DNA from 2 places in the Streptomyces sp. SL06 genome. Region 2 is predicted to be linked to the other one. Evidence: riboswitches for the same ligand, from Rfam matches in the RefSeq annotation. Region 2 holds a riboswitch; the other holds the start of a gene.

Region 1 (5,086 bases), 1.2 Mb from region 2:
CCAGTTCTATGCCCATGCATACGCGCATGCGCAGATTCGCCGGCGCCGCGGCGCTGGTCGCGGCCTCCGCGCTGGCACTGGCCGGCTGCGGCGAAGGCGACGGGGACGCCGGTACGAAGGCGGAGGGGCGGCCCGCGGCGGCCACCGCCACGCCGAGCGACAGCGCCAGTCCCACACCGGAGGCGTCCCCGACCACCGACGCCCCGACCCCCACCCCGACCCCGACCCCCACGCCGACCGTGGCCGTCGCGCTGCCGGACTTCACCGGCCGCAGCGTCGGGTCGGCCGTCAGCGCCGCGAAGCAGGCCAGGACCGACTTCGCCGTCCACCTCCAGGGCACCGGACAGCGGGCCTCCTCCTGGGGCAGCGGCGAGAAGGTCTGCGAGCAGAGCGGCGGATCCGGCCCGGTGACCTTCACCGTCCCCCGCGACGGCCGCGACTGCGCCGGGCGCCTCCTGCACACCCCGAAGCCGGCCCCGGAACCGGCGAAGACTCAGGACAACGGCACGGGCGGGGGCGGCACGAGCGGAGGTGGCACGAGCGGAGGTGGCACAGGCGGGGGCGGCACCGGCGCCTGCGAACTCATGAGCCCCGCGGGCAACTGCTACGCCGACGGCCAGTTCTGCGCCAACAAGCACCACGGCCTGAGCACCCACGGCCGCGGCGGCGAGTACCTGACCTGCGCACAGGACTCCGGCGGCATCTGGCGCTGGTCGGACGGCGTACCCGGCTGACGCTCAGGCCACCCGCCGGGCCGCGTACTCCGCGATCTCCGTCATCGGAGGCCGTTCCTCCACGTCCACGGCGTACGTGCGCGGCTCGAAGCCGTCGGCGCCCCGCTCGAACTGGGTGAGGGCCGGCCGCAGCAGATGGCCGCGGGCCAGCCGGAGCTGGGCGGTGCGGTAGATCGACGCGGACATGCGGCCCAGCGCCCGCTCGTCCTGGTGCCGGTGCCTGCGGACCCCCACGTCGACCTGCGCGAGGGCGTCCAGGCCCACCAGGTGCAGGGAGTCGACCAGGATGCCCAGCTCCACCCCGTAACCGACGGGGAAGGGCAGCCGTTCCAGCAGGGAGCGGCGGGCCGCGTACTCGCCGCCGAGCGGCTGGACGAAGCCCGCCAGCCGCGGCCAGTGCAGATTGAGCAGCGGGCGGGCCATCAGCTCGGTGACCCGCCCGCCCTGCCCGGCGGCCGCGCCGAGCGGACGGTCGTACATGGCCTTGACGAGGTGCACGTCCGGGTCGGTGAGCAGCGGGCCCACGATCCCGGAGACGAAGTCCGCGGAGAACTCGCGCAGATCGGCGTCGACGAAGCAGACGATGTCGCCGCCGGTCACCAGCAGCGAACGCCACAGCACCTCGCCCTTGCCGGGCACCGCCGGGACGCGGGGCAGGATCGCGTCGCGGTGCACGACCCGCGCGCCCGCCGCCGCGGCCACCTGCGACGTACGGTCGCTCGACCCGGAGTCCACGACCACGACCTCGTCGACGAGCGGCACCCGCCCCATCAGCTCCCGGCGGATCACCGTGACGATCTCGCCGACCGTGGCCTCCTCGTCGAGGGCGGGGAGCACCACGCTCACCGTCTGCCCGGTGGCGCGCTTGGCGGAAAGGATCCGCTGGAGCGGCCGGTCCGCCACGGACCAGGAGCGCGCGCTCAGCCAGCGCTCGACTTCTTCCAGCACGTCCCGTCGCTCCCTTTGTGATCCATCTCGCGGTTCGGACGACTGTCTCGACCGCCTTGGCCTTCGGTTACAGTCTTGAACAACACGGTCGGCCACCGCATGCCGGGGCCGCCGCGCGCACCACGGAAAAACAACTACATACCGCTCATCCAGAGGGGCAGAGGGATACGGCCCGATGAAGCCCCGGCAACCCTCCAGTCGGTTCCTGTCACACGGACGTGGCGAGGCTCCCGGCTAGGGAAGGTGCCAAATCCGTCTCACGGCGAGATGCGTCGTGAGGAAGATGAGGAGAAAGGGCCTCGCCTCCATGGCTGTGCAGACCGTCACCAGCGCCACCGACCACGCCGACGCCTCCGCGTCCACCGCCTCCCCCGTCGATCTGGGCCCCGCCGCCGCGCTCTCCTGCCGCGAATGCGGGCACCGCGTGCCGCTCGGCCCCGTCTTCGCCTGCGAGGAGTGTTTCGGCCCGCTGGAGATCGCCTACGACTTCTCGGCCCACGACACCGAGGAACTCCGCGCGCGCATCGAGGCGGGCCCCGCGAACATCTGGCGCTACGCCCCGCTGCTGCCCGTCCCCGCCGACGTGGCCGACAAGCCGAACATCAACCCCGGCTGGACCAAGCTGGTCAAGGCCGACAACCTGGCCCGCGAACTCGGCGTCACCGGCGGTCTGTACGTCAAGGACGACTCCGGCAACCCGACGCACTCCTTCAAGGACCGCGTCGTCGCCCAGGCCATCGAGGCCGCCCGCGCCTTCGGCTTCACCACCCTGTCCTGCTCCTCCACCGGCAACCTCGCCGGCGCCGTCGGCGCCGCCGCCGCCCGCGCCGGCTTCCGCTCCTGCGTGTTCATCCCGCACGACCTGGAGCAGGGCAAGGTCGTCATGGCCGCCGTCTACGGCGGCGAGCTGGTCGGCATCGAGGGCAACTACGACGACGTGAACCGCTTCTGCTCCGAGCTGATCGGCGACCCGGCCGGCGAGGGCTGGGGCTTCGTCAACGTCAACCTGCGGCCGTACTACGCGGAGGGCTCCAAGACCCTCGCGTACGAGATCTGCGAGCAGCTCGGCTGGAAGCTGCCCGACCAGCTCGTCGTGCCGATCGCGTCCGGCTCCCAGCTGACGAAGATCGACAAGGGGCTGAAGGAGCTGATCGACCTCGGCCTGGTCGAGGACAAGCCGTACAAGATCTTCGGCGCGCAGGCCAAGGGCTGCTCGCCGGTCTCCACCGCGTACAAGGCCGGCCACGACGTGGTCCGTCCGCAGAAGCCGGACACCATCGCCAAGTCGCTGGCCATCGGCAACCCGGCCGACGGCCCTTACGTCCTCGACATCGCCCGGCGCACCGGCGGCGCCGTGGAGGACGTGACCGACGAGCAGGTCGTGGACGCCATCAAGCTGCTCGCCCGCACCGAGGGCATCTTCGCGGAGACGGCGGGCGGTGTGACGGTCGGCGTGACGAAGAAGCTGATCGACGACGGCGTACTGGACCCAAGGCTCACCACCGTCGTCCTGAACACCGGCGACGGCCTGAAGACCCTCGACGCGGTGGCCGGCACCGGCCTGACCGCGACCATCCGCCCGAACCTGGACTCCTTCCGAGAGGCTGGCCTCGCATGAGCGTGACCGTTCGCATCCCGACCATCCTGCGCACCTACACCGGCGGCAGGTCCGAGGTCGGCGCCGAAGGCGCCACTTTGGGCGAGGTCATCTCCGACCTGGAGAAGAACCACACCGGCATCGCCGCCCGCGTCCTGGACGACGAGGGCAGGCTGCGCCGCTTCGTCAACGTCTACGTCAATGACGACAACGTCCGATTCGAGCAGGGCCTGGAGACCGCGACCCCGGACGGCGCGGGCATTTCGATCATTCCCGCGGTCGCCGGCGGCTGATACCCCTCGTAGTGCGAATTGCCCTCTCCGTAAGAGAAGCGGAGGGGGCAATTCCATGTGGTTGAGCACGGTAGAGTTGGGGAACGCGCTCCCGATCGCAAGGTCGGGAACCTTTAATTCCTGCCGCACGTCCGACAAGAAGCAGCCAAAGTGTGGACGTATTTCGCGGCTTTTGTTCCCTTTGTGTGCCCCGAATTGACCTGAATTCGGACGAATTCTCGCCACATTCCGGACCGGGCGCGTCCAGATTTCTCGTCCGACTGACCTGTTGCAGACGGCAGTTGGGCAGATACATTCGGCCGCGGTCGACGCGTTCCGGCGCACGCCCCCAGTCGTGGGGGGTGAGGTCTGACCCGGGTCCGCGAAGTGCGGATCTGTGCAAGGGCCAGTAATAGGGGAGTTAGGCATGGCTCAGGGCACCGTCAAGTGGTTCAACGCGGAGAAGGGGTACGGCTTCATCGCGGTCGACGGTGGTGCGGATGTTTTCGTCCACTACAGTGCGATTCAGATGGACGGTTACCGCACCCTCGAAGAAGGCCAGCGGGTCGAGTTCGAGATCTCGCAGGGTCAGAAGGGCCCGCAGGCCGACATGGTTCGCCTCAGCGCCTGAGACGTTCGGCCACCGCAAGCGAACGGTTCTTCATCGAAGGGCCCGCACCCCCGCACGGGGGTGCGGGCCCTTCGTGTTCCCGGGGTCAGGAGGTGGTGGAGGCGGGGCGGCGGGCCGCCGATCCCGGTATGGCGCTTGCACTCGACCATGCCGAGTGCTAATCATTGGCGTTAGCACTCTGAAGGTGAGAGTGACAACGAAGGACCGGGTCGGTGAGGCCCGCAGGCCGGGTGGGGAAGGAACCACGAGGCCGGCGAGCCGTCCGTCGCGGGCGCGGGCGCGGTCCGAAGGAATCACCCCCAGTCCTGGAGGGACCACTTCACATGGCCAAGATCATCGCGTTCGACGAGGAGGCGCGGCGCGGCCTCGAGCGCGGCATGAACCAGCTCGCGGACGCCGTCAAGGTGACGCTCGGCCCCAAGGGCCGCAACGTCGTCCTCGAGAAGAAGTGGGGCGCCCCCACGATCACCAACGACGGCGTGTCCATCGCCAAGGAGATCGAGCTCGAGGACCCGTACGAGAAGATCGGCGCCGAGCTGGTCAAGGAAGTCGCCAAGAAGACGGACAACGTCGCCGGTGACGGTACGACCACCGCGACCGTTCTCGCCCAGGCCCTGGTCAAGGAAGGCCTGCGCAATGTCGCGGCCGGCGCCAACCCGATGGCCCTGAAGCGCGGTATCGAGAAGGCCGTCGAGGCCGTCTCCGCCGCCCTGCTCGAACAGGCGAAGGACGTCGAGACCAAGGAGCAGATCGCCTCCACGGCCTCCATCTCCGCCGCCGACACCCAGATCGGCGAGCTGATCGCCGAGGCCATGGACAAGGTCGGCAAGGAAGGCGTCATCACCGTCGAGGAGTCCCAGACCTTCGGTCTGGAGCTGGAACTCACCGAGGGCATGCGCTTCGA
Region 2 (5,086 bases):
CGGCAAGACCAACAAGAACGTCGTCGGCATGCCGCTGCTGCCGGTGTACATGGCGAAGGCCGGAGGCTTCTTCTTCCTGGTCTTCGGTGTGATCGCCGCCGTCTCGGCCATCGCCACGATCAACCCGATCTGGGCCATCGGCCCCTATCGGCCGGACATGGTCTCCACCGGCGCCCAGCCCGACTGGTACATGGGCTTCTCCGAGGGCCTGATCCGGGTGATGCCCGGCTGGGAGATCAACTTCTGGGGTCACACGCTCGTCCTGGGCGTGTTCGTCCCGCTGCTGATCTTCCCGCTGGTCCTGGCGGCGATCGCGGTCTACCCGTTCATCGAGTCCTGGGTCACCGGCGACAAGCGCGAGCACCACATCCTGGACCGCCCGCGCAACGCCCCGACCCGCACGGCCTTCGGTGTCGCCTGGCTGACCGTCTACTTCGTGCTGCTGATCGGTGGCGGCAACGACCTGTGGGCCACCCACTTCCACCTGTCGATCAACGCGATCACCTGGTTCGTCCGCATCGCGTTCTTCGTCGGCCCGGTCCTCGCGTTCATCGCCACCAAGCGGATCTGCCTCGGCCTCCAGCGCCGGGACAGGGAGAAGGTGCTGCACGGCCGCGAGTCGGGCATCATCAAGCGCCTGCCGCACGGTGAGTTCATCGAGGTGCACGAGCCGCTCAGCCAGGAGCAGCTGCACACCCTCACGGCGCACGAGCAGTACAAGCCGGCCGAGATCGGCCCCTCGGTCGACGAGAACGGTGTCGAGCGCAAGACGAAGAGCACCGAGAAGCTGCGCGCCAAGCTCAGCAACGCCTACTACGGCGAGGACGCGCAGATTCCGAAGCCGACCGTCGAGGAGTACAAGGAGATCACGAGCGGCCACGGCCACCACTGACCCTCCCGCGTCGCCACACCACGGTCGAAGGGCCCCGTCCGGTCTGCGGACGGGGCCCTTCGCCGTGCCCGGGGCCTGGATAGGGTGGGACCCGCACCCACCTTCCGCCACTTCCACGACACACACGATTCAGGAGCGGCTCATGAGCGCTGTGACCCCCGCTGGAGGCGACACCGCGGCGGGCCGCTCCTGGCCCGCCCTGCTGAACGGACTGCTGGACGGCCGGGACCTGTCCGCGGACGACACCGCCTGGGCGCTGGACGTGATCATGCGCGGCGAGGCGACGGACGCCCAGATCGCCGGGTTCGCGGTGGCGCTCAGAGCCAAGGGGGAGACCGTCGAGGAACTCTCCGGTCTCGTCCGCACGATGTACGAGCACGCCCATGTGATCGAGGTGCCGGGGGAGACGGTCGACATCGTCGGCACCGGCGGCGACGGGGCCAGGACGGTCAACATCTCCACCATGTCCGCGATCGTCGTGGCCGGCACCGGCGCGAAGGTCGTCAAGCACGGCAACCGGGCCGCCTCCTCCGCGTCCGGCGCCTCCGACGTGCTGGAGAAGCTCGGGGTCAACCTGGAGCTGACGCCGAAGCGGGTGGCCGAGGTCGCCGAGGAGGCCGGCATCACCTTCTGCTTCGCCGTGAAGTTCCACCCGGCGCTGCGCCATGTGGCGGCGGCGCGCGGCCAGTTGGGCATCCGCACGGTGTTCAACTTCCTGGGCCCGCTGACCAACCCGGCCCGGGTCAAGGCGCAGGCGATCGGGGTCGCGCACGCCCGGATGGCGCCGATCATCGCCGGTGTCTTCGCGGAGCGCGGCCACTCCTCCCTGGTCTTCCGCGGCGACGACGGCCTCGACGAGCTGACCACGACGTCCACCTCCCGGGTCTGGGTCGTGCGGGACGGCGCGGTGAGCGAGGAGGTCTTCGACCCCCGGGACGTCGGCCTCGACCTGGTGCCGGTGGAGGCGCTGCGCGGCGCCGACGCCTCCTACAACGCCGATGTCGCCCGCCGCCTGCTGGCCGGCGAGACCGGCCCCGTACGGGACGCGGTGCTGCTGAACTCGGCGGCGGCCCTGGCGGCCCTGGAGCCCGGCGACGGACCCCTGGCCGCGCGGATCCGGGCCGGCATGGACCGGGCCGCCGAGTCGATCGACTCGGGGGCCGCCGCGCGCGTCCTGGACCGCTGGGTGGCCGCGAGCCACGCGTAGGGCCTCCGGGATCCCCGTCCCGCGATCCGGACTCGGGTTGCGGGACGGCGATCCCCTGACGTACTTTCCTTTCCAGGTCATGAGTGACAGTCATTCGGCCCCGGCCGACTGTCCGGCAACCCTCCGTCCGTGGCGGGGTGCCCCGGGTGAAGACCAGGTCGTGGACAGCAAGGTTCACGACAAGCGCGGACCCCTCGCGAAACCAGGGGTCCTGGGTCGTTCGAGGGAGTCTCCCGTGAACCAGCGAATGCGATAGGGCCGCAGAGCCCCGCCTCCGCATCCTTCTCTGCTCACCTTCTCCGCCCTCCTCCGCGCTTGAGCCGTCCCGGTTCGCGCGGCGATGGCGGCCGCCTTCACGGGAGTACACCCATGTCCGTCTCCACGCACGCCGCCGACCAGACCGTCTGTGCCCCGCTGCCCGTTCTGGGCCGGGACGTGACCGTGCCGCTCGTCACCGGCGGAGAGGTCACCTACGCCGCGCTCGACTACGCCGCCAGCGCCCCCGCGCTCCAGCGGGTCTGGGACGACGTGGCGGCCTACGCCCCGTACTACGGCAGTGTCCACCGCGGCGCCGGGTATCTGTCGCAGCTGTCCACCGACCTGTTCGAGAACGCCCGCAGGACCGTCGCGGAGTTCCTCGGCTGCCGGGAGGACGACCAGGTCGTCTTCACCCGGTCCACCACCGACTCCCTGAACCTGCTCGCCGCCGCGCTGCCGGCCGGCTGCCGGGTCTACGTCTTCGAGACCGAGCACCACGCCTCGCTGCTGCCCTGGCGGGACGCGGACGTGACCTACCTGGACGCCCCGCGCACCCCGGCCCAGGCCGTCGAGACCCTCGAACGCGCCCTCACCGCCCGCGAGCCCCACGGACCCGCCCTGGTCTGCGTCACCGGCGCCTCCAACGTCACCGGCGAGCTGTGGCCGGTGCGCGAGCTGGCCGCCGCCGCGCACGCGCACGGCGCCCGGATCGTCCTCGACGCCGCCCAGCTCGCCCCGCACCACGCCGTCTCGGTGGCCGGCCTCGACGTGGACTGGGTCGCCTTCTCCGGGCACAAGCTGTACGCGCCCTTCGGCTCCGGTGTGCTGGCCGGCCGCGCCGACTGGCTGCGCGAGGCCGAGCCGTACCTCGCCGGCGGCGGCGCCAGCCGCAGGGTCGCCCGGCGTCCCGACGGCGGCGTGGACGTCCAGTGGCACGACAGCGCCGCCCGCCACGAGGCCGGCTCGCCCAACGTCATCGGCGCCTACGCCATCGCCTCCGCCTGCAAGGCGCTCACCGAGGCCGGCTTCGACACGCTGGTCGCCCGCGAGGAGTACCTGATCCGGAAGGTGCGGGAGGGACTCGCGCAGGTGCCGCAGGTGCGCGTGCTCTCCCTCTTCGGCGACGACGCGCCCCGTGTCGGCGTGCTCTCCTTCGTCGTCGAGGGCTGGAACAGCTCCCACTTCGCCGCCGCGCTCTCCGCCGAGTACGGCATCGGCGTGCGCGACGGACTGTTCTGCGCCCACCCGCTGGTGCGCACCCTGCTCGGCAGCGAACCGCAGACGCAGGGCGAGTGCGGCGCCCCCGAGGCGGCACCCGGCGAGAAGTCCCTCAACGCCATCCGGGTGAGCTTCGGCGCGGGCACCCCGGACGAGCACGTCGAGCGGTTCGTGACCGCGGTCAAGGAGCTGGTGAGCGACGGCGCGCGGTGGAACTACCGCACCGAGGACGGCCGTTGCGTGCCCGACAGGTCGGGCGCCGAAGCCTCCGCCGCCTGACCCGGCGGCCGGGACCCCGGCCGGGCGTCAGTTGTCGAGCCCGATGGCGAACGCGGCCTCCAGGTCGTGCTGCGAGTAGGTACGGAACGCCACGTGCGTGTCCGTGCCCTCCACGCCCGGGATCTTGCTGATCCGGCCGGGGATCACCTCCGCGAGGTCCTCGTGCCGGCTCACCCGGACCATGGCGATCAGGTCGTAGGTGCCCGTGACGGAGAAGACCTCGCTGACGCTGTCCAGCGCGGCGATCTGCTCCGCGATCTCGGGGATCCGGTCCACGCTGGTCTTGATGAGGACGATCGCGCTGATCACGGCTGGTTCTCTCCCTCGGGCGCCGCCACTGGAACGTCCTTCACTCTAGTCGTACGCCCGAACCGCACCCAGGCGAAGACGAAGCCCAGCCCGAAGCCCACCAGGTGCGCGAGGTACGCCACTCCCGGGCCGTCCCCGGCCCGCCCGGCCGCCATCCACTGCAGGCCCGCCCAGAACGGCAGCACGATCCACGCGGGAAAGCGCAGCGGCAGGAAGAAGAGGAAGGGCAGCAGGCTGGTGACACGGGCGCTCGGGAACAGGAACAGGAACGCGCCGAGGACGGCGGAGATCGCCCCCGAGGCGCCGACCAGGGGCTGCTGGGAGTGGGCGTTGGCCCCGGCGTAGCCGAGCAGGGCCAGACAGCCGCAGCCGAGGTAGAACAGGGCGAACTGGAGCCGGCCCATCCGTTCCTCGGTCATCACGCCGAAGACGTAGAGGAAGAGCATGTTGCCCAGCAGGTGCACCCAGCTGCCGTGGACGAACAGCGCCGTGGCCGGGGTGAGGGCGGACCCGGGGGAGTCCTCGAACAATTCTGCGGGGATCACGCCCCAGCGCCGGAAGTAGGCGCGCTGCGCGGCGATCAGCCCGTCCCCCGTGCCGTACCCCGGGTTCAGCCCCGCCGCCGGGCTGACCAGGAACAGCAGACAGCACACGGTGATCAGCCCGTACGTCACCGGCGCCGTGCGGCCCCGCGGCCTGCGGGCCGCGCCGAGTGTCCTGACCTTTCCGAGGGCCGTCGTGCGCCAGTTGCGGATCATGTACACAGAGCATGACGCAACGGGACGCAACCGCCCGGACCGCCTCGCCGCCGTGGACGCGCGGGCGTCGGGTACCCGCCAGGCCGTAGGGTTACGAGCCACACGCACCGGGGCGGTCCGGCGCGTCGCCGACACTGGAAGAGAGTGACCAGCCACGATGACGGT

Evidence for each region. Region 2 has a riboswitch for S-adenosylmethionine ahead of AC4IHM_RS24320 (aminotransferase class V-fold PLP-dependent enzyme). Riboswitches for the same ligand answer to the same signal wherever they lie in the genome.
Region 1: it holds a riboswitch for S-adenosylmethionine, as region 2 does, so the genes downstream of both, thrC (threonine synthase) here and AC4IHM_RS24320 (aminotransferase class V-fold PLP-dependent enzyme) in region 2, are expected to answer to the same signal.

Annotation. Positions count from the first base shown of each region.
Region 1 is NZ_JBSYOT010000002.1:4,071,913-4,076,998, forward strand. Features, by position in the region: gene AC4IHM_RS18650 (hypothetical protein) at 9-734, shown strand; gene AC4IHM_RS18655 (glucosyl-3-phosphoglycerate synthase) at 738-1,682, opposite strand; SAM riboswitch class I at 1,825-1,972, shown strand; gene thrC (threonine synthase) at 1,990-3,300, shown strand; gene AC4IHM_RS18665 (MoaD/ThiS family protein) at 3,297-3,572, shown strand; gene AC4IHM_RS18670 (cold-shock protein) at 3,979-4,182, shown strand; gene groL (chaperonin GroEL) at 4,506-5,086, shown strand, end outside.
Region 2 is NZ_JBSYOT010000002.1:5,307,160-5,312,245, forward strand. Features, by position in the region: gene qcrB (cytochrome bc1 complex cytochrome b subunit) at 1-892, shown strand, start outside; gene trpD (anthranilate phosphoribosyltransferase) at 1,035-2,099, shown strand; SAM riboswitch class IV at 2,175-2,291, shown strand; gene AC4IHM_RS24320 (aminotransferase class V-fold PLP-dependent enzyme) at 2,469-3,854, shown strand; gene AC4IHM_RS24325 (Lrp/AsnC family transcriptional regulator) at 3,882-4,163, opposite strand; gene AC4IHM_RS24330 (rhomboid family intramembrane serine protease) at 4,160-4,921, opposite strand; gene AC4IHM_RS24335 (hypothetical protein) at 5,079-5,086, shown strand, end outside.